Regions from separate parts of the Pseudazoarcus sp. NS36 genome, predicted to be linked through region 3. Evidence: riboswitches for the same ligand, from Rfam matches in the RefSeq annotation. Region 3 holds a riboswitch; each other region holds the start of a gene.
The links. Region 3 has a riboswitch for cobalamin ahead of AC6H0R_RS05395 (ribonucleoside-diphosphate reductase subunit alpha). Riboswitches for the same ligand answer to the same signal wherever they lie in the genome.
Positions count from the first base shown of each region.

Region 1: another riboswitch for cobalamin. It lies ahead of AC6H0R_RS05095 (TonB-dependent receptor); the one in region 3 lies ahead of AC6H0R_RS05395 (ribonucleoside-diphosphate reductase subunit alpha).
Region 2: another riboswitch for cobalamin. It lies ahead of AC6H0R_RS13860 (acyl-CoA thioesterase); the one in region 3 lies ahead of AC6H0R_RS05395 (ribonucleoside-diphosphate reductase subunit alpha).

Region 1 is NZ_BAAKJA010000002.1:403,570-410,152, reverse strand. It holds gene cobT (nicotinate-nucleotide--dimethylbenzimidazole phosphoribosyltransferase) at 1-256, opposite strand, end outside; gene bluB (5,6-dimethylbenzimidazole synthase) at 395-1,120, shown strand; gene cobU (bifunctional adenosylcobinamide kinase/adenosylcobinamide-phosphate guanylyltransferase) at 1,110-1,634, opposite strand; cobalamin riboswitch at 1,687-1,916, shown strand; gene AC6H0R_RS05095 (TonB-dependent receptor) at 2,032-3,975, shown strand; gene AC6H0R_RS05090 (FecCD family ABC transporter permease) at 4,000-4,980, shown strand; gene AC6H0R_RS05085 (ABC transporter ATP-binding protein) at 4,980-5,756, shown strand; gene cobO (cob(I)yrinic acid a,c-diamide adenosyltransferase) at 5,789-6,397, shown strand; gene AC6H0R_RS05075 (hypothetical protein) at 6,413-6,583, opposite strand, start outside.
Region 2 is NZ_BAAKJA010000009.1:29-5,653, forward strand. It holds gene AC6H0R_RS13855 (FkbM family methyltransferase) at 109-1,014, opposite strand; cobalamin riboswitch at 1,253-1,457, shown strand; gene AC6H0R_RS13860 (acyl-CoA thioesterase) at 1,558-1,935, shown strand; gene AC6H0R_RS13865 (DNA adenine methylase) at 2,030-2,791, opposite strand; gene AC6H0R_RS13870 (Com family DNA-binding transcriptional regulator) at 2,757-2,960, opposite strand; gene AC6H0R_RS13875 (hypothetical protein) at 3,092-5,625, opposite strand, start outside.
Region 3 is NZ_BAAKJA010000003.1:35,671-42,253, reverse strand. It holds gene AC6H0R_RS05420 (serine/threonine protein kinase) at 1-52, opposite strand, end outside; gene AC6H0R_RS05415 (YicC/YloC family endoribonuclease) at 147-1,013, shown strand; gene gmk (guanylate kinase) at 1,024-1,638, shown strand; gene rpoZ (DNA-directed RNA polymerase subunit omega) at 1,641-1,856, shown strand; gene AC6H0R_RS05400 (RelA/SpoT family protein) at 1,971-4,190, shown strand; cobalamin riboswitch at 4,261-4,468, shown strand; gene AC6H0R_RS05395 (ribonucleoside-diphosphate reductase subunit alpha) at 4,615-6,583, shown strand, end outside.

The DNA of each region.
Region 1 (6,583 bases), on a different contig from region 3:
GGAAGTTCTCGACCATCTGCCAGGTCACGTCCTGCGGGTAGGCCGAGATGCCGGCCTTGACTGCGCCATGGTCGCCAGCGAACACCAGCATCTGCGCATTGCACAGGCTCGGTTCGGTGGTGTTCTGGATCAGCCCGAGTTGCAGCGCCAGTCCCTCGATGCGGCCGAGCGCGCCGAGCGGTTTGGTCTTGGCGTCGATACGCGCCTGCAGGGCGGGGGCGAGACGGCGGTCGAGTGGCAGGATCTCGAAGGGCATGGTGGTCGGCGTTGGGGGGTGAAGCGGCGGATGGTAGCACCGGCCGCTGCCGGCTCACGATGCGGCGGGCCTTGTCCGCATGCCTGCAGGGGGAGTAAAAGACGTGCTCTTCGAACGGGCTGCGACGCAGGCACACACATGAACGACGATCACGGCAACAGCCATCGTTTCAACGACGCCGAGCGGCAGGGCGTATATCGCGCCATCTTCGAGCGTCGCGACGTGCGCGCGCAGTTCCGCCCCGACCCCTTGCCGGACGAGGTGCTGGCCCGCCTGCTGGCGGCCGCGCATCACGCGCCGTCGGTGGGTTTCATGCAGCCCTGGGATTTCGTGGTGGTCACCGACCGCGCCGTGCGTCAGCGCGTGAAGGACGGCTTTGACCGCGAGAACGCCCGCGCCGCTACGCTGCATGAAGGCGAGCGCGGCTTGCTGTACCGCCGCCTCAAGCTCGAAGGCATTCTGGAAACGCCGCTCAACCTGTGCATCACCTGCGACCGCAAGCGTGGCGGCACCCATGTGCTGGGTCGCAGCAGCATGCTCGACACCGATCTGTTCAGCACCTGTCTGGCGGTGCAGAACCTGTGGCTGGCGGCGCGCGCCGAGGGCGTCGGGGTGGGCTGGGTCAGCATCATCGACCCGGACGAGCTGGCCGGACTGCTGGGCCTGCCCGACGGCGTCTATCCGCTGGCCTATCTGTGTCTGGGCTATGTGGATGAATTTCTGACCGAACCCGAGCTGGCGCGGGCCGGCTGGCGCCAGCGGCTGGACCTGCGCTCGCTGGTGCACCGCGATGGCTGGGGTGGCGGACTGGCGCAGGACGATCCGTTGCGGTCCGCCCTGGATGCGCTGAAAGTCAGCCCTTGAGGCTCAGCGGCAGTCCTGCCGCAATGAAGCTGACCTTGTCGCAGCCTGCTGCCACGGCCTGATTGAGCCAGCCGGCTTCATCGCGAAAGCGTCGGCCCAGAGGGGTTTCCGGCACTAGGCCGAGGCCGGTCTCGTTGGCCACCAGCAGCACCGTTCCTGGCAGCGTGGGCAGCAATGCCAGCAGCGCGTCGCGCTCGCGCGCCAGTGCGGGCTCGTTCGCGCTGGTGCCATCGCCGAGCAGGTTGGCGAGCCACAGCGTCAGGCAGTCGACGATCACCACGCGCCCCTCGGCGGCTTCGTTCTGCAGGGCATTGGCCAGTGCCAGCGGCGCCTCGACGGTGCGCCAGTCGGCGGGCCGATCGGTCTGATGGCGGCGGATCCGCTCGGCCATCTCATCGTCCAGCGCTTCGCCCGTAACGATGACGCTGACGGGCCCGCCATGGGCGCGGGCGAGCTGTTCGGCGTGGCGGCTCTTGCCCGAACGGGCGCCGCCGAGAATCAGATGGGAACTCATGCAGGCTCAAGTGGTCGCGGCGTTTCAGGCTATCATGCGCGCTCGCCCCACGAGGGGCGAACGTGTTTCAGGTGCCTGACAGCAGTTCATGCTCGAAGGGTAAACGGGAAACAGGTGAGCGACGGATGCCTCCGCGCGATGCCTGTGCTGCCCCCGCAACGGTAAGTGGAAGCAAGGCGCGTCAAAATGCCACTGGACTACGGTCCGGGAAGGCGATGCGTCGGACGATGCAGTGTCGTCCAGCCCATGAGCCCGGATACCGGCCTGCCACACATCGGCGAAGTTCCGCGGGGTGGCGGCGCGACCTGTTTGACCCGGTTTGCTCACTCCCTGGATCTTCGGTTTTGTTCTGGTTCTGCCGCGCGGGGACGCACGGCTGGCCGTCAGGGAGTTGTCCATGCAGTTCAAGATCAAGCTCGCCGCGCTCGCGGTGGCCTCCGTATTTCCGTTTTCCGTTTCCGCCGAAGAGCGTTCCACCAAACTCGACCCGGTGCTGGTGACCGCAACGGGCGTCGAGATGGCCGACGTCGACGCACCCTACGCCTCCGAGGTGCACACCCGCCGCGACATTGAACGTTCCGGCGCCGCCACGCTGGCCGAATACCTGTCGCGCTATTCCTCGGTGAACGTCATGCCTAACTTCGGCAACCGTTTCACGCCGGCCATCGACATGCGTGGCTACGGCATCGGAGATGGCTACCAGAACATCGTCGTGAGCGTGAATGGCCGCCGCCTGAACAACATCGACATGGTGCCGCAGCTGCTCGGCTCGGTATCGCTGGGCGACATCGAGCGCATCGAGATCACCAAGGGCAGCGGCTCGGTGATGTACGGCGATGGCGCCATGGCCGGCACCATCCAGATCTACACACGTGCGCGCACCGGTGTGACGCTAGAAGGCTATGTCGGCAGCCATGGTGCGAGCGGGTTAAGCGCTTCCGCAGGCATCGACCTTGGACGTTTCGCGATCTCGGCCAGCGCCGAAAAGACCGATCACGACGGCTTCAGCAAGAAGGATGTGACCGGCCACCGCGATGAATCGGAGTCCGATTCGTGGCAGCTCAGCCTCAGCGGCAAGCCGGTGGACCGCTTGCGCTTGAGCTTTGATGCGGGCAAGACGCGCATCGACACGCGCTACCCAGGTGACCTGACTCAGGCGCAGTTTGACGAAGACCCTGCGCAGTACAACGATACGCCTAACCCCTTCACCCTTGTCCCTGACCCCTACACCCAGCAGGATTTCAACTCCGACTACTGGCAGGCCGGCGCTGAGTTCGACCTTAGCCGTGAGCTGACGCTGAGCCTGCGCCACTCGCGCGAGGATAAGGAGTCGGTGTTCGCCTCCGGTTTCGCGTCCGATTACGACTATGACTCCACCGATGTGGCGCTGAAATTCCGCCGTGGCGGTCTGGCGCTGACGACTGGCTTGCAGGCCTTCGACGGTCGCCGCACCGGCAGCGACAACAAGACCGACAAGGACAACCTGGGCTGGTTCGTGCAGGGGCAGTACGAGTTCGACCGCTTCCTGGTTTCGGCCGGCTGGCGCAGTGAGCGCGTGAAGTACGCCTACCGCCCGGATGTCGGCGCGGCAGACAAGGATGACCACAAGCTGTCGGCCTGGGATATCGGCGTGAACTACCGCGTCGACGACGCGTGGTCGGTGTTCGCCAACTACAACTCGGCCTTCCAGGCGCCCGACGTGGACCGCTTTTTCGTCTGGGGCGGTGGCTTCAACGCCTTCATCGACCCGGCGCGCGTGCGCACGCTCAACGTCGGCTTCAACCACGTGACGCCCGCCAACCGCCTGAAGGTCACGGCTTTTCACGCGAAGCTGCATGACGAGATCTACTACAACGCCAACACCTTCACGAACACCAACATCGACCGTTCGCACAAGTACGGCATCGAGGTGCAGGACACCTGGCGCATCAACGAGCGCTTCACGGCCGGCGTGAACTACGCCTGGACGCGCGCGATCATTGATCGTGAGAACGACGGCGGTGGCGCCTTCAACGGCAAGAACCTGCCGGGCGTGTCGCGGCATTCGGCGGTGGTCTCGCTCAACGCCAAAGTCGGCGAGAATGGCAACCTCAACCTCTCGCACAGCTGGCGCAGCAAGGCCTACGCCTCGAATGACTTCGACAACAACAATGCGCAGAAGACGAAGGCCTACCACTCCACCGATGTCTCCTACCGCCATCGCGTCGCGCGCGACGTCGAGCTGTTCGCCTCGGTCAGCAATCTGTTCGAGCGCGAAAACGGCTTGTGGGTGCGCGACGACGCGGTTTATCCGGTCGACTTCACGCGTACGTGGCGAATCGGTGCGCGCGTCTCGTTCTGAGCCTGAGCAGGCGGCGTGCGTCTGATGTCCGGGCGCATCCGTCTGCGGATCATTCTTGCCGCGCTCGCGCTGTCCGGCGTGGGCGCGGTGCTGTGGGCGCTTACCGCCGGTGAGTTCGCCGTTACCCCGTTGGCCGCCATGGCTGCGCTGTTCGGCTCGGGCACGGGTATCGAATCCGATGTCGTGCGTCACTTGCGCCTGCCGCGCGCCATTGCCGTGTTTGCCTGCGGCGGCCTTCTGGCGCTGGCCGGTGCGCTGATGCAGGTGCTGCTGCGCAACCCGCTGGCGGACCCCTACATTCTCGGCATTTCCGGCGGCGCGGCGGTCGGCGCATTGTTCGCGATGATGATCGGCCTGGCGCCATGGATGGTCGACGGCGCGGCCTTCGCCGGAGCCCTGGGTGCCATGTTGCTGGTGTTCGGGCTGGCGCACGGCGATGGCTCGTGGACGCAGACGCGCTTGCTGCTCACCGGCGTGGTGGTGGCCGCCGGTTGCGGCGCGCTGGTGTCGCTGATGCTGTCACTCGCCACCGACACCCGCGTGTATTCCATGCTGTTCTGGTTGATGGGCGACGCCAGCGGTGCCACGCAACCTTGGCCGGCGCTGGTGGTGCTGGGCGTGGCGCTGGTGGTGCTGGCGCCGTTCGCGCGCGATCTCAACGTACTCTCTCGCGGTGAGGACGGCGCCCGTGCGCTGGGCGTGGATGTGCGCATGCTGCGCTATCTGCTGTACGCGCTGGCGTCCATGCTCACGGCCGTGTCGGTCACCATGATCGGCTCGGTGGGCTTCGTCGGGCTGATCGTGCCGCACCTGGTGCGGCTGGTCATCGGCAACGACCAGCGCGTGCTGTTGCCGGCCGCCGCGCTGGCGGGCGGCACGCTGCTGACCATTGCCGACACCGCCGCACGCACGGTGCTCTCACCCATCCAGCTGCCAGTCGGCGTGCTCACTGCGCTGATCGGTGTGCCGCTGTTCCTGTTCCTGCTCTCCAGGCGGATGCGCTGATGGCGGTCGGCGACATCCTGCTCGACATCGATCAACTCGCGCTGCGCATGGGCGAGCGCTGGCTGTGCTGCGCCTTCAGCCAGCAACTGCGCGCCGGCGAGGTGCTGGTCTTGCTCGGTCCCAACGGTGCGGGCAAGACCACGCTGCTGCGCACGCTCGCTGGCCTGATGCCCCCTGCCGCCGGCCAACTGTCGATTGCCGGTCGGGCCGTGGCCGACTGGCCGCCGCGCGAGCTGGCGCTTCTGCGCGGTTATCTGCCGCAACAGCAGCCAGACCTCTTTCCGTCCAGCGTGCTGGAGACCGTGCTGGTCGGCCGTCACCCGCATCTGGGACGCTGGGGTTGGGAGGGCGAGCAGGACGTTGCTGTGGCCGAGGCCGCCCTGCGCGAGACCGGCATGCTGGATTTTGCCGCGCGTGACGTGCAGACCCTGTCCGGCGGCGAGCGCCAGCGCGTTGCGATTGCCGCGCTGCTCGCGCAGGCCCCGCGCCTGATGCTGCTCGACGAACCCACCAACCACCTCGACCTGCACCACCAGATCAGCACGCTGGAGCTGCTGCGCGAGCGCGCTTCGCAGGGCTGCGCGGTGGTCACCGTGCTGCACGACATCAACCTCGCCGCAAGGCTGGCCGACCATGTCGTGCTGTTCGATGGCCGTGGCCAGGTGCTGGCCGGCGCGCGCGACGAAGTGCTGCGCCCGGACGTGCTGGAGCAAGCCTTCTCGCAGCCGATGGACTGCCTCGAACACGCCGGCCGGCGCATCTTCGTGCCGCGCTGACCCCCGTTTTTTTCTGTTTTACCGGAGCATTCATGAGCGACGAAACCGAACGCAACCAACGTCACAACGAGCGCATGAAGCGCAAGAAGCAAGTCATCGACGCCAGCATCGCCAAGGCCACTGAGGAGCGCGGCCTGCTGCTGGTGAACACCGGCAACGGCAAGGGCAAATCCAGCGCGGCCTTTGGCGTGCTGGCGCGCGCGCTGGGTCATGGCATGCGCGCTGGCGTGGTGCAGTTCGTGAAGGGGCGTTCCGACACCGGCGAAGAAGCCTTCTTCCGCCAGCAGCCCGGCGTCGAATGGCATGTGATGGGTGAAGGCTTCACCTGGGACACGCAGGATCGCGCGCGCGACATCGCCAAGGCGCAGGAAGGCTGGGCCCAGGCCCGCGCGCTGCTCGACAACCCCGACATCGGGCTGGTCGTGCTCGACGAACTCAACATCGCGCTGAAGTACGGCTATCTGGACGTCACCACGGTGCTGACAGATCTGCAATCCCGCCCGCACATGCAGCATGTCATCGTCACCGGCCGCGGCGCGCCGGACGAACTCATTGAGGCTGCCGATACGGTGACCGACATGGGTATGGTGAAGCATGCCTACAAGGCCGGTGTGCAGGCGATGCCGGGGGTGGAGTTCTGAGGCGGGGCATGGCCTTTAGCGCATCGGGATGTTGCGTTCGCTCAGTACGATCTTGTTGCCATTGGCGTCGAAACGTACAAGTTCCTGGCGGCCGTTGCGGCACCGGGCGTAGATCGTGTTCAGGACGCCGCCGGATTCAGCGATGCATTCCTGCTTGGGGCGAGGCTGGATGGTGATCCATTGTGG
Region 2 (5,625 bases), on a different contig from region 3:
AAACGCTTCTTCACTGCCGTCTCCTGTTCGGACAACGGACTCTACTAAGTTCAGCGTGGTACTGAAAACGGGGAGCAGGTCACAGGCTGAGATCGTCCGGGCGACAACTCAATCAGCACTCACCTTGGCAGCGTGCTTTGCGGGCAAGGCAATGATCATGTCGTACGTGCCGCAGGCAAGCTCCGGCACCAGCACGATGCTGCGCACATCCTTTCGTCCGAAGAGAAGCTCGGATACGTTTCTGAGCCGTCTTGAAATCCACGACTGTCTGTCTCGATCCGTTTCGATCACGCACATCTCGTAGCCAAGGCTTCTGAGGAATTTTATGGAGGCGGTCTCTCCGCCTTCAATAAACGCTGTTGAGTGCTGTTCAAAGGCAATGATCGGCTGATGCAAGCGGATCGTCTCGACCGCGCCCTTCAGCACATTGAGCTCCATGCCTTCTACATCGATCTTGATCAGGCTGACGTCACGGATCCCTTCCGCAACATCGTCCAGCCGTTTGACTTCAATTCGTACCCGAGAGTCGCTGTCGACCGGCAGTACGGCCGAAGACCCGCCGTAATTCACGATGTTTTCCGACAGCAGCAAGACCTCTTCCTGGTCTGACAGCCCATGGTTGAACACCGCAATGTTCGGGCGGAAGCCGGCATTGAAGCTCAGCAACTTGAATGTATGCGGATTGGGCTCAAAGGCATGCACCTTCGCGAAATGCCTGGCGAACTCAAGTGAATGGTTTCCGATGTTCGCTCCGGCGTCGATCACGGAAGCGGCAGAAAGATCGATCTCAAGTAGAGCCATGAGCTGCAGGAGATCTTCGATTTCATCCTTTTCGTGCACACCGTTCAGGTAGATGAACAGCCCGATCAGGTCGTTGGCGTACACAGCCATGCGATGACCGCGGGAGGATGCGTGCTCCGAGTTCTTGCGGAGGAGGTAGTTGTAGGCAAAGTTTCTGCAGAAGGGCTCGCGGAAAGAGCTCTTCAACACCCTGGTCATTATTTTCTTTTTCACTACCAACCTCTGAAACGGATGACACTGAGCCAAGCCCGCTGAACAGGTGCACAGAGTCGCCAAAGACCTACCGACGGTTGCACGCTTCAATCCGAACAATCGCCCAAACTTCTCCGGCGCCTGCCATACCGTTGCGGCGCCTTACCCCGGCTTGCCCGGACCATCCTACGGGAAGTCTCCGGAAATACGGCTCCTGCAAGACAAGTGCGACAAAACCCTCCGCGCACTCCAACCCGGTATGATCTGCGCCACTCCGAGGTTGCCCGCCGTCACGGCGGGCATGAAAAGAGAATCCGGTGACGGGCACTTCGCCCGCAAGCCGGAACTGCCCCCGCAACTGTAATCGGCAAGTCGTACGCCAATCTGCCACTGGAAGCTTCCGGGAAGGCGGCGTGCAACGCGAAGCCGAGAGTCAGGAGACCTGCCCGGAGCCATTCTTCAACCACGTTCGGGCGGGGTGTCCCTGGCGAGAAGGCTGCGTTGCCACGCTTGCGTGGGAGCGCGCGTTCCCGTTTGCGGCTCCGCCTTCAACCGGAGCCTTTCATGTCTTCTCCCCTGACGCTTTCCCTGACCGATCTGGTGTTGCCGGATCAATGCAATCACCATGGCACACTGTTTGGCGGCGCGGCCTTGTCGATGCTCGACAAGCTGGCCTTCATCCTGGGCAGCAAGGCGCTGCGCGGGCCTCTGGTGACGGCCTCGCTGCGCGAGTTGCAGTTTCATGCGCCGGTACCCGCCGGCAGCCTGACCGAATGCCTGGGGCGGGTTGAACGCGTGGGCGAGCGTTCGGTAACCGTGGAAGCGCAACTGTTTGCCGAGGACTTGCTGACCGGCGCGCGCGTGCTGTGCCTGTCCGGGCGGGCGGTGATGGTCAGCACGGCAGAGCCGAATAAAGCGCGCCGCGATAAATGCGGCTCGTGAAGCGAGATAAATGGCCGCGCCGTGAGTTGCACAGTACACAAGAATTTTGCGCGACACGAAAGGCCGGCTGATGCCGGCCTTGTCGTTTGCTCGTCTACCAGTTGCGTATGAGCAGCTCGCTCGACGTGCCCGACCGTCCGTTGCCTCCGACTGTGTAGCGGATGGCCAGGCGCTCGATGTGCAGGCCGGCGAACGCCCGGTGCATCTCGGGGATGTCGTTGACGGAAATGAGCATGCGGCCCTTGATCGACTTGGCCACCTCGGCCATCCGCTGATAGTTGTCGAGGCCGAACTCGACGCCGTAACCCTCGGTTCCCCAGTACGGGGGGTCGAGGTAGAACAGCGTGTGTGGGCGGTCGTATCGCTCGATGCAGACCGCCCACGGAAGGTGCTCGATGGTGGTCTGTGACAGCCGGAGGTGCGCTGCCGACAGATCCTCCTCAACCCGAGTCAGGTTGAACCGCGCCCCGGCCGTGGTGGCGGTGCCGAATGTCTGCCCGGATATCTTGGCGCCGAATGCCAGGCGCTGAAGATAGTAGAACCGAGCGGCGCGCTGTATGTCGGTCAGGGTGGCGGGTGCGGCATGCTTTGCCCAGTCGAACATCTGCCGGCTGGTCAGCGACCACCGGAACTCCTGAACGAAGGCGTCGAGGTGGTGCTTCACGACGCGGTACAGATTGACGAGGTCGCCGTTGATGTCGTTGAGCACCTCGGCCTTGACCGGGGGCTTCATGAAATACAGTGCGGCGCCGCCCGCGAATGGTTCGACGTAGCAAGTGTGCGCTGGCATCACCGGGATGATGTGCTTTGCGAGGCGGCGCTTACCGCCGATCCAGGGGATGATTGGGCCTGCCATGTTGCTCTCCTTTGTCCGGCGATCGCGTCGCGCGAGGGGGAGGCTCGATGGCCTTCGGGTTATCAAAGAACTGATTCATGCACCCGCAGCGCGGGCACTTGATTTGCAGCTTCACCGCCTGGCCACGGCCGAGCAGTCGACGGCAGTTGCCGCAGCGTATTTCATCCATTGCAAGCCCTTTTCAAATGGTAGGCTTGGCACGCTCTCGCGAGAGCGGCGGGCCTTGCCTGGCTTGCAGCCCCTGTCTGCAGGTTGGGGGCGTGTCGAGGTGCGCTAACACCTAGGCACGCCGCCCGTCTTTCACACCGCCCCGAACAGGCGGAACTCGGTCGTTGCCAGATAGACGGTCTTGTACAGCCGCCAGCGCTGGGCCACGACCTCGGTAAAGTCAAAAGCCTTCTCGCGATTCGCGCCGCTGTCGGTCACGCCTGAGATGGTCAGCACGGTGACCCAGTTCGCCCCGTCGTAGTACTGCAGCGTCGCGGTGTTGAGGTAGGTTGCAACGGCGCCCCAGCCGGGCATGTTGCCGCCGGCCACGAGCACGCGCGACACAGCCGCCGGGGCGCCCAGATCCGCTTCGATCCACCCGGTGCTGGCCGTGCCGGCGCCGGTGGCGCCGTCGCCGTCTCGCATGTTGGTGGTGGTGGCGGTCAGGGCGCCGTAGACGCTGCTCTGGGAGAAGGCGGTGGGCAGGCGCTCCGCGAAGGTGGGGGCGATGTAGGTCCAGTCAAAGTCGTGGCGCGCGGCCGACCAGGACGCCAGCCCGTCGCGGTGGGCGGTAACGCTCACGCGCACGGTGCCGCTGGCCGGCGCCACGGGCGCGGCGGCGGTGCCGGTGATCCCGGTCTGGGTGGCAAAGACGGTGCCGGGCGGCTGTTCGACCACTACGGTATAGGTCGTGCCGTCTTCCGGTGTGACGCTACCCAGCGCCTCATCGATGAGCTGGTCAGCCTGCTGCACCCGGTTGCGGTGCGCCCACTCGATCTGCAGCGCCTCGGCCTCCAGCGCGGTCGGATAGGCCTGCCCGTTGAGCCGCAGGCGGCCGGGCGCGTAGGGCTTGGCCTGGCGGTTGGTCAGGGTAATGCTGTCGATGTTTGCCAGCGCCTCGTCGAGCGAATCGGAACTGGTATGGGTCAGGAATTTGGCGTTGACGGTCTCGCTCAGGTACTCCTGTTCAACGGCCAGTGCGCCGGCATCGGTAAACCAGACGCGCGTGCCGGCCGGCCACGGCCGCGGCGGCGTGTCCGCGCAACCACGCGCCAGCGTGAGCGTGCCTGCGGCCGGGTCAATGGCCTCAACGCGGCACCATTCGGTGCCGAGCAGCGCCGCTTCGCCCGGCTCAACGAGGTCCAGGTCCAGCCCCGAGACGATGATCATGGCCTCGGCCATCACCCCGACCGGTGCGGCGAGCACGGCCGAAGGGCACCATTCCCCGGTACCCACCGCCTCAAACGGGTTGCTGCCCACGCGCGCCAGCAGGGTGTAATTGAATGCGAGCGGCGTGGGTCGGGCCGCCACCGACGTCATGGCGCTGCTGTTGTCATCGATTGCAGCCAGATCCTGAGCACTCAGCCGCGCGGCCAACTCGCGCCAGTTGGCCTCAAGTAGCGCCCGCGCGGCCGGTGGCACCGCACTGCGGTCAGGAATCACGTGGGTGCTTTCCTGCACGCCCACATAGGTAGTGCTGTCCATCCCGAAGACGTCCTGCACGGCGGTGATGCGGATCACGCCGTCTTCGAGCCCGCCGTCCTCGACCTTGACCGCCCGCAGCACCACCTCGCCGATGCCCAGCTGCGGCGCGGAAATCCTGAACACGCCAGCCGGCGTAATGTCGCGCGCACGCCGGTCAAAGGCCAGCTTGTAACGCTTGAGGCCCGAGCCGCGCAGCTCGCCCTCGCGGGCGGCCACCCGGGCGGCAAGCTGCGCCGTGGGCAGGCCCGGCATCTGGATGGTTTCGCTGCGCCGACCGTAGGCGGCGATGGCCGCCGTGTTGCGCCAGCCGGTCGAGCGCGTCTCGTTGGTCACCGGATCGCGCCACTCGACCACGACCTCATTCACCGCGCCCGCGCCGGCCGGACTGTCGGCCTCCTCAATTTCGAGCAGCCCCGTCTCGAAGGTAAACAACGCCAGATCATCGACATCGTAATCCCCGCGGGCCAGCGCGAGCGTTACCAGACCGGTGCGGCGCGACACATACAGGCTGGCGGCAATGTGGTCGCACACCTGTTGCAGGAACTCGCCCACGCTCACCCGCGTGTTCCAGCGCAGGCACAGCCCGAAGCCCTCGGCATGCAGCGCATCGGCCGCAGCGGTGAAACTGCCGTCCAGATCGAGACGGCTCATCGGCTGGCCGCCGCCCACGTCGCGCAGCGTCATGGCCTTGACCAGGATGTGGGCGGGGTTCATCGCCGGCACAGGCAACCCGTCGGGGGCCACCACTGCCCGCGCGGGATACCACGCCTCGTCGTTCTGCCAGCCCTTGAGGATGGTGGTCCGCTGCACCATCCACGGCTCCGGGTAGGGGTTGATGGCGCACAGCTGGCCGGTGAAGAAGGCCGTATTGACGTGGCGCAGCGCACTCGTCAGCGGCCCGAAGGCCGCCACCACCGCGCTGTTGCGCGCCTGGTCCGGCGCGCCGAACATCACGTGCAGTTTGCCCACCACGCCGCCCGCGCCAGCGTCTCCGCCGAACAGGTTGGGCTTGTTGATGTCGATGACGCCGTTGCCGGTCAGGTTGCCGCTCCAGGCCTCGCGGCCGCCGATCTTGATGGCGCGCCACGCGTCGCACGGCATGCGCGAGAAGCCCATCAGCACGTCCGCGAAGTACCGGTACC
Region 3 (6,583 bases):
ACTGGTCAATCTCGAATCCGGCAGGAAGGGCAGCGTTTGCCAGGGCAGACATGTTCGGGAGCGGGTCGTGGCGTCAGTGGGTGGCCAACAGCGGGCTGTGGTGGAGGAGTGTAATGGATGGGACGGACTTTCCGGAGAAATGACCGATGATTTGTAGCATGACGGGCTTTTCCGTCCAGCAGTGCGAAGTCGGCCGCGCCAGCCTGCATCTGGAATTGCGCAGCGTGAATTCGCGGTTTCTTGACCTTGTTTTTCGCATTGGCGACGACCTTCGGCTGTTCGAGCCGATGTTGCGTGAAGCCCTGTCGGCGAGGTTGTTGCGCGGCAAGCTCGAGTGTCGCTTCAGTCTGCAGGTGGACGGCGGCGGTGTCCCGCATCTGTCGATCAATTCCGCGCTGCTTGAACAACTTCGTCACGCCGAAGCGGCCATACGTACTCGCATGCCCGAGGCCAAGGAGCTTTCGGTCGCCGAAATCCTGCGCTGGCCCGGCATGCTCGCCGAAGACCGCATCGAAGCAGAAAGTCTGCGCCCGCAGGTCGCACAACTGGTGGCCGCGGCACTTGATGACTTTGTTGCCAGCCGTGCGCGCGAGGGCGAGAAGCTTGCGGGCATGATCCGCGAGCGCGCCACCGCGATGCGTGCACTTGTTGCCCGCGCCCAACCGCGCATCCCGGAAGTGGTGGCCGAGTATCAGGCGCGCCTTACAGCACGTCTGCGAGATGCGGTGGCTGCGCTTGACGAAGATCGTATCCGCCAGGAAGTGGCGGTGTTCGCGCAGCGTGTCGACGTGGACGAAGAGCTCAACCGTCTGGTTGCCCACCTTGATGAGGTCGAACGTATCCTCGATACGGGTGGTCAGGCCGGCAAGCGGCTGGATTTCCTGATGCAGGAACTCAACCGCGAAGCCAATACCCTGGCCTCCAAGTCCGCGGCGGGCGACATCAGCAGCATCGCCATGGAAATGAAGGTGCTGATCGAGCAGATGCGCGAACAGGTTCAGAACATCGAGTGAGGAGTGGCGGATGCCTGGAACCCTGATCATTATTACCGCCCCTTCGGGCGCCGGGAAAACCACCCTGGTGGGCGGTTTGCTCAAGCGCGACCCGCACGTCAGGCTGTCGGTCTCGTACACCACCCGCGCGCCGCGCGAGGGCGAGGTGGATGGGCAGCACTACCATTTCGTTGATATTTCGACCTTTCGGAACATGCGGGATAACGCGGAATTCCTTGAGTGGGCAGAGGTGCACGGCAACTATTACGGCACCTCGAAGGCCTGGATCCGCGAGCAGATTGAATCAGGCGACGACATCCTGCTGGAGATCGACTGGCAGGGCGCGCAGCAGGTGCGCAAGGCCTTCCCCGAGGCGGTCGGCGTGTTCGTTTTGCCACCGTCCTTCGAGGTGCTGGAGCAGCGCCTGCGTGGGCGTGGCACGGATCCCGACGACGTGATTGCCCGGCGTTTGCTGGGTGCGCGTGGCGAGATGCGCCATGTGGGAGAGTTTGACTACGTTATACTCAATGATGTCCTCGAGGACGCCATTGGCGACCTCGTGGCCATCGTCCGCGCTTCGCGGCTGCGTTGTGCGCGGCAGCGGGCGCGGCATTCGCGTTACATTGAATTTCTTGAGCAGGATTGATCATGGCCCGTATTACCGTTGAAGATTGTCTGAAGCAGATCCCGAACCGCTTCCAGCTCACGCTGGCTGCCACTTTCCGTGCGCGTCAGCTCACGGTCGGCGCCAGCCCCATGATCGAGGCCGAGAAATACGGCAAGGAGAAGGCGACGGTCATCGCATTGCGCGAGATCGCCGACGGCAAGGTCGGGCTTGAGGTGCTCAACCGCGGCCAGGCCTGATTCTCCGGGGAGGGTTTTTGAACTCAGGGCATGCGAACGTAAGCGTTGACCGACACTGCCGGCGCAAGGCGGCAGTGTGCGCATGTATGCCCTGGTTGCAGCGGGGGTAGGCTCATGGCTATCGCGACCGATGTGGCCCCGCTGCCCAAGGAACCGTTCAGCCCCCCCTCGTCGAGCGTGCTGTCGCTTGATTTCGGCCGGCTCAAGGCCAAGCTCGAAACCTATCTGAAGTCCGAGGATATCGGCCTCATCGAGGCTGCCTACCATTTCTCGGCTGACGCCCATCAGGGCCAGTTCCGCAGCAGCGGTGACCCCTACATCTCGCACCCGGTTGCAGTCGCGGACATCATCGCCGACTGGCGGCTCGACGCGCAGGCGCTGATCGCAGCGCTCCTCCATGACGTAATGGAGGACACCCACATTTCCAAGCAGGAGATCGCCGGTCGTTTCGGCAAGGTCTCCGCCGAGCTGGTGGATGGCCTGTCCAAGCTCGACAAGGTCGAATTCCGCTCGCGCAAGGAAGCGCAGGCCGAGAACTTCCGCAAGATGCTGCTGGCCATGGCCAACGATCTGCGGGTGATCCTGATCAAGCTGGCCGACCGTCTGCACAACATGCGCACGCTCGACCACGTACGTCCGGACAAGCGTCGACGCATCGCCACCGAAACGCTCGACATCTACGCGCCGATCGCCAACCGGCTGGGCCTCAACACGCTCTACCGCGAGTTGCAGGAGCTGTCGTTCGAGCACAAGTACCCGATGCGTTTCCGTGTGCTCGACCGGGCTGTCAGGGCCGCGCGCGGCAACCGCCGCGAGGTCGTCGGCAAGGTGCTCAAGGCGCTGGAAGAACGCCTGCCGCAGTGGGGCATCGCCGCCGACATCTTCGGGCGCGAGAAGAACCTGTTCTCGATCTACCGCAAGATGGTCGAGAAGAACCTGTCGTTCTCGCAGGTGCTCGACATCTACGGCTTCCGCGTCATCGTGCCGGACGTGCAGACCTGCTATGTCGCCATCGGCGCGCTGCATTCGCTCTATAAACCGGTGCCGGGCAAGTTCAAGGACTACATCGCGATTCCCAAGGCCAACGGCTATCAGTCGCTGCACACGACGCTGATCGGCCCATTCGGCACGCCCATCGAAATCCAGGTGCGCACCGCCGAGATGCACCATATCGCCGATGCCGGCGTGGCCTCGCACTGGCTGTACAAGGACGACGAGAAGACCCTCACCGAGTTGGAGCAGCGCACGCACAACTGGCTGCAGTCGCTGCTGGAGTTGCAGCACACCTCGGCCGAGGCCACCGAGTTCCTCGAACACGTCAAGATCGACCTGTTCCCGGGTGAGGTCTATGTGTTCACGCCGCAGGGCAAGATCCTGTCCATGCCGCGCGGCTCGACGCCGGTGGACTTCGCCTACGCCGTGCACACCGACATCGGCAACCGTTGCGTAGCCTGCCGCATCAACGCCGATCTGATGCCGCTGCGCACCGAGCTGCACAACGGCGATCAGGTCGAGATCATCACCGCCGCGCACGCCAATCCTAACCCGGCCTGGCTGTCGTATGTGCGCACCGGCAAGGCGCGTGCGCAGATCCGTCACTTCCTGAAGAACGCCCACAATGAAGAGTCGGTTGCGCTGGGCGAGCGCCTGCTCAATCAGGCCCTGCGCCCGCATGGTCTGGCGCTGGGCCAGATCAGTACCTTCGCGTGGGACCGCTTCCTCAAGGATCGCGGGGTCAAGAGCAAGAAAGAGGTCTATTCCGAGATCGGTCTGGGCAAGCGCCTGCCGGTCATCGTCGCGCGCCGTCTGGTGCAGGCGCAGGAGCAGGAATCCGGCCGCCCCGACGTCATCAAGCCCAAGTCCATCTCGCCGATCCAGATCAGCGGTGCCGAAGGCATCGCGGTGCAGTTCGGCACCTGCTGCCAGCCGATTCCGGGCGACCCGATCATCGGTGTCATCCGCAAGGGCAAGGGGCTGGAAGTGCACCGCCACGACTGCACCGCGGTGGCCAAGGTGCGCGGCGACCGAGGCCGCTGGGTGGATGTCGAGTGGGAGCCGGCACACGAGCGTTCCTTCGAGGTCACGCTCAAGATCATCACGCGCGAAGGTCGCGGTGTTCTCGCGCGCGTTGCCAGCGCGATCGCCGAAGAAGACTGCAACATCCAGAACGTCACGATGGACAACGAGCAGGGCGTGTACATCGCGCTCAACATCACCATCCAGGTGCGTGACCGCATGCATCTGGCCACAGTGATGCGTGCAGTGCGTCGTGTTCCCGAAGTGATGCGCATCGGCCGCACCCGCAGCGACGGTAGCTTCGGCCGCAGCATGTAGTAGTTTTTTGCACACAACCTACTAGGGGTAGTGTGTAACCGCGCTTGACCTCCTCCGTTTCCGAATCCAGAATCCAATCCAGCTTCACGGTTGCCCGGCTCCACGGCCGGGCATGAAAAGGGAATCCGGTTCAATGCCGGAACTGCCCCCGCAACTGTAACCGGCGAGTCTGTCACCACCCCAAGCCACTGGGCCCTGCACTTCGGTGTATCCCCGGGAAGGCCGGCGACAGATCATGACCCGGAAGTCAGGAGACCTGCCGTGCTGCCACTTCCTTCAATGCAATCGGGGCGGGGTGCCCCGGCGAGGACATGGCTTACACCATCTCTCTTGTCCGTCCGACAACCGTATTCCGCCGCGCCTTGAGGCCGGCGGTTGCTGCGCGTTTGTCCGGAGCTCCCCGCACGACACTCCAGGAGCTCCCATGGACCGCCCTCAGCTAGACCTCTCCCTGCCACCCTTCAAGGTCATCCGCCGCAATGGTTCGGTGGTGGATTTCAATCCGGGCAAGATCGCCGTCGCCATGAGCAAGGCCTTTCTCGCGGTCGAGGGCGGTCATGGCGCGTCCTCGACGCGCGTACGTGATGTCGTCGGTCAGCTCACCGAGGTGGTGGTCGCCGCGCTGGTACGGCGCAAGCCTGATGGCGGCACCATCCACATCGAGGACATCCAGGATCAGGTCGAACTTGCGCTGATGCGGGGCGGTGAGCAGGAAGTGGCGCGCGCCTACGTGCTGTACCGCGAGAAGCGCTCCGCCGAGCGTGCGCTGGAAGCGCCGCGCAGTGCGCCCGAGCTGCATGTCGATATCGACGGTCGGCGTGAGCCGCTGGAGCGTGAGCGCCTGGTGCGCATCGTCGAGGAGGCCTGCATCGGTCTGGCCGATGTGACCGCGGCGCCGGTGGTGGATGCCGCCATGCGCGATCTATACGACGGCATGCCGCTGGGCGAGGTGCACAAGGCGCTGGTGCTGGCCGCGCGTGCGCTGATCGAACGCGAGCCGGGCTACAACTACGTCACTGCGCGCCTGCAGCTGCACCAGATCCGTCTCGAAGTGCTGGGCGAGGAAGTGGCGCAGAGTGACATGGCCGCGCGCTACGCCGAGGCCTTTCCGGCCTACGTGAAGATCGGCGTTGAGGCCGGTCTGCTCGATCCGCGACTGGCACAGTTCGATCTGGCCCGCATCTCGGCCGCGCTGGACGCTTCACGCGACCTGCAGTTCGGTTACCTCGGTCTGCAGACCTTGTATGACCGCTACTTCCTGCACGTCGACGAGCGCCGCATCGAGCTGCCGCAGTGCTTCTTCATGCGGGTCGCTATGGGTCTGGCAATCAGCGAGATCGACCGTGAAACGCGCGCCATCGAGTTCTACGAAGTGCTGTCGCGTTTCGACTTCATGAGCTCCACGCCGACGTTGTTCAACGCCGGCACCATGCACTCGCAACTGTCGTCGTGTTACCTCACCACCGTGTCCGACGACCTCGACGGCATTTTCCAGGCCATCAAGGAAAACGCCATGCTGCAGAAGTTCGCCGGCGGTCTGGGCAACGACTGGACGCCGGTGCGCTCACTGGGGAGCCGCATCAAGGGCACCAACGGCAAGAGCCAGGGCGTCATCCCGTTCCTGAAGGTCGTCAATGACACCGCCGTGGCGGTGAACCAGGGCGGCAAGCGCAAGGGCGCGGTGTGCGGCTATCTCGAGACCTGGCACCTCGACATCGAGGAATTCCTCGACCTGCGCAAGAACACCGGCGACGACCGCCGCCGCACGCACGACATGAACACCGCGCACTGGATTCCCGACCTCTTCATGAAGCGCGTGCGCGAAGACGGCCAATGGACGCTGTTCTCGCCGGCCGACGTGCCCGACCTGCACGACCTTTTCGGGCAGAAATTCGAAGCCGCCTACACCGCCTATGAAGCCAAGGCGGACGCCGGCGAAATCCGCCATCACAAGCGTGTGCCGGCCGTGCAACTGTGGCGCCGCATGCTGTCGATGCTGTTCGAGACCGGCCACCCGTGGATCACCTTCAAGGACCCGTGCAACCTGCGCTCGCCGCAGCAGCACGTCGGCGTGGTGCATAGCTCCAATCTGTGCACGGAAATCACGCTGAACACCTCGGACACCGAGATCGCCGTGTGCAACCTCGGCTCGGTGAACATGGTCGCGCACCTCAAGGATGGCCAGCTCGACCACGAGAAGCTGGCACGCACCATCAAGACCGCCATCCGCATGCTCGACAACGTCGTCGACATCAACTTCTACGCGGTCGGCAAGGCGCGCAATTCCAACCTGCGTCACCGCCCGGTCGGCATGGGCATCATGGGTTTCCAGGATTGCCTGCACAAACTGGGCATTGCCTACGCCTCGCAGGAAGCGGTCGACTTTGCAGACC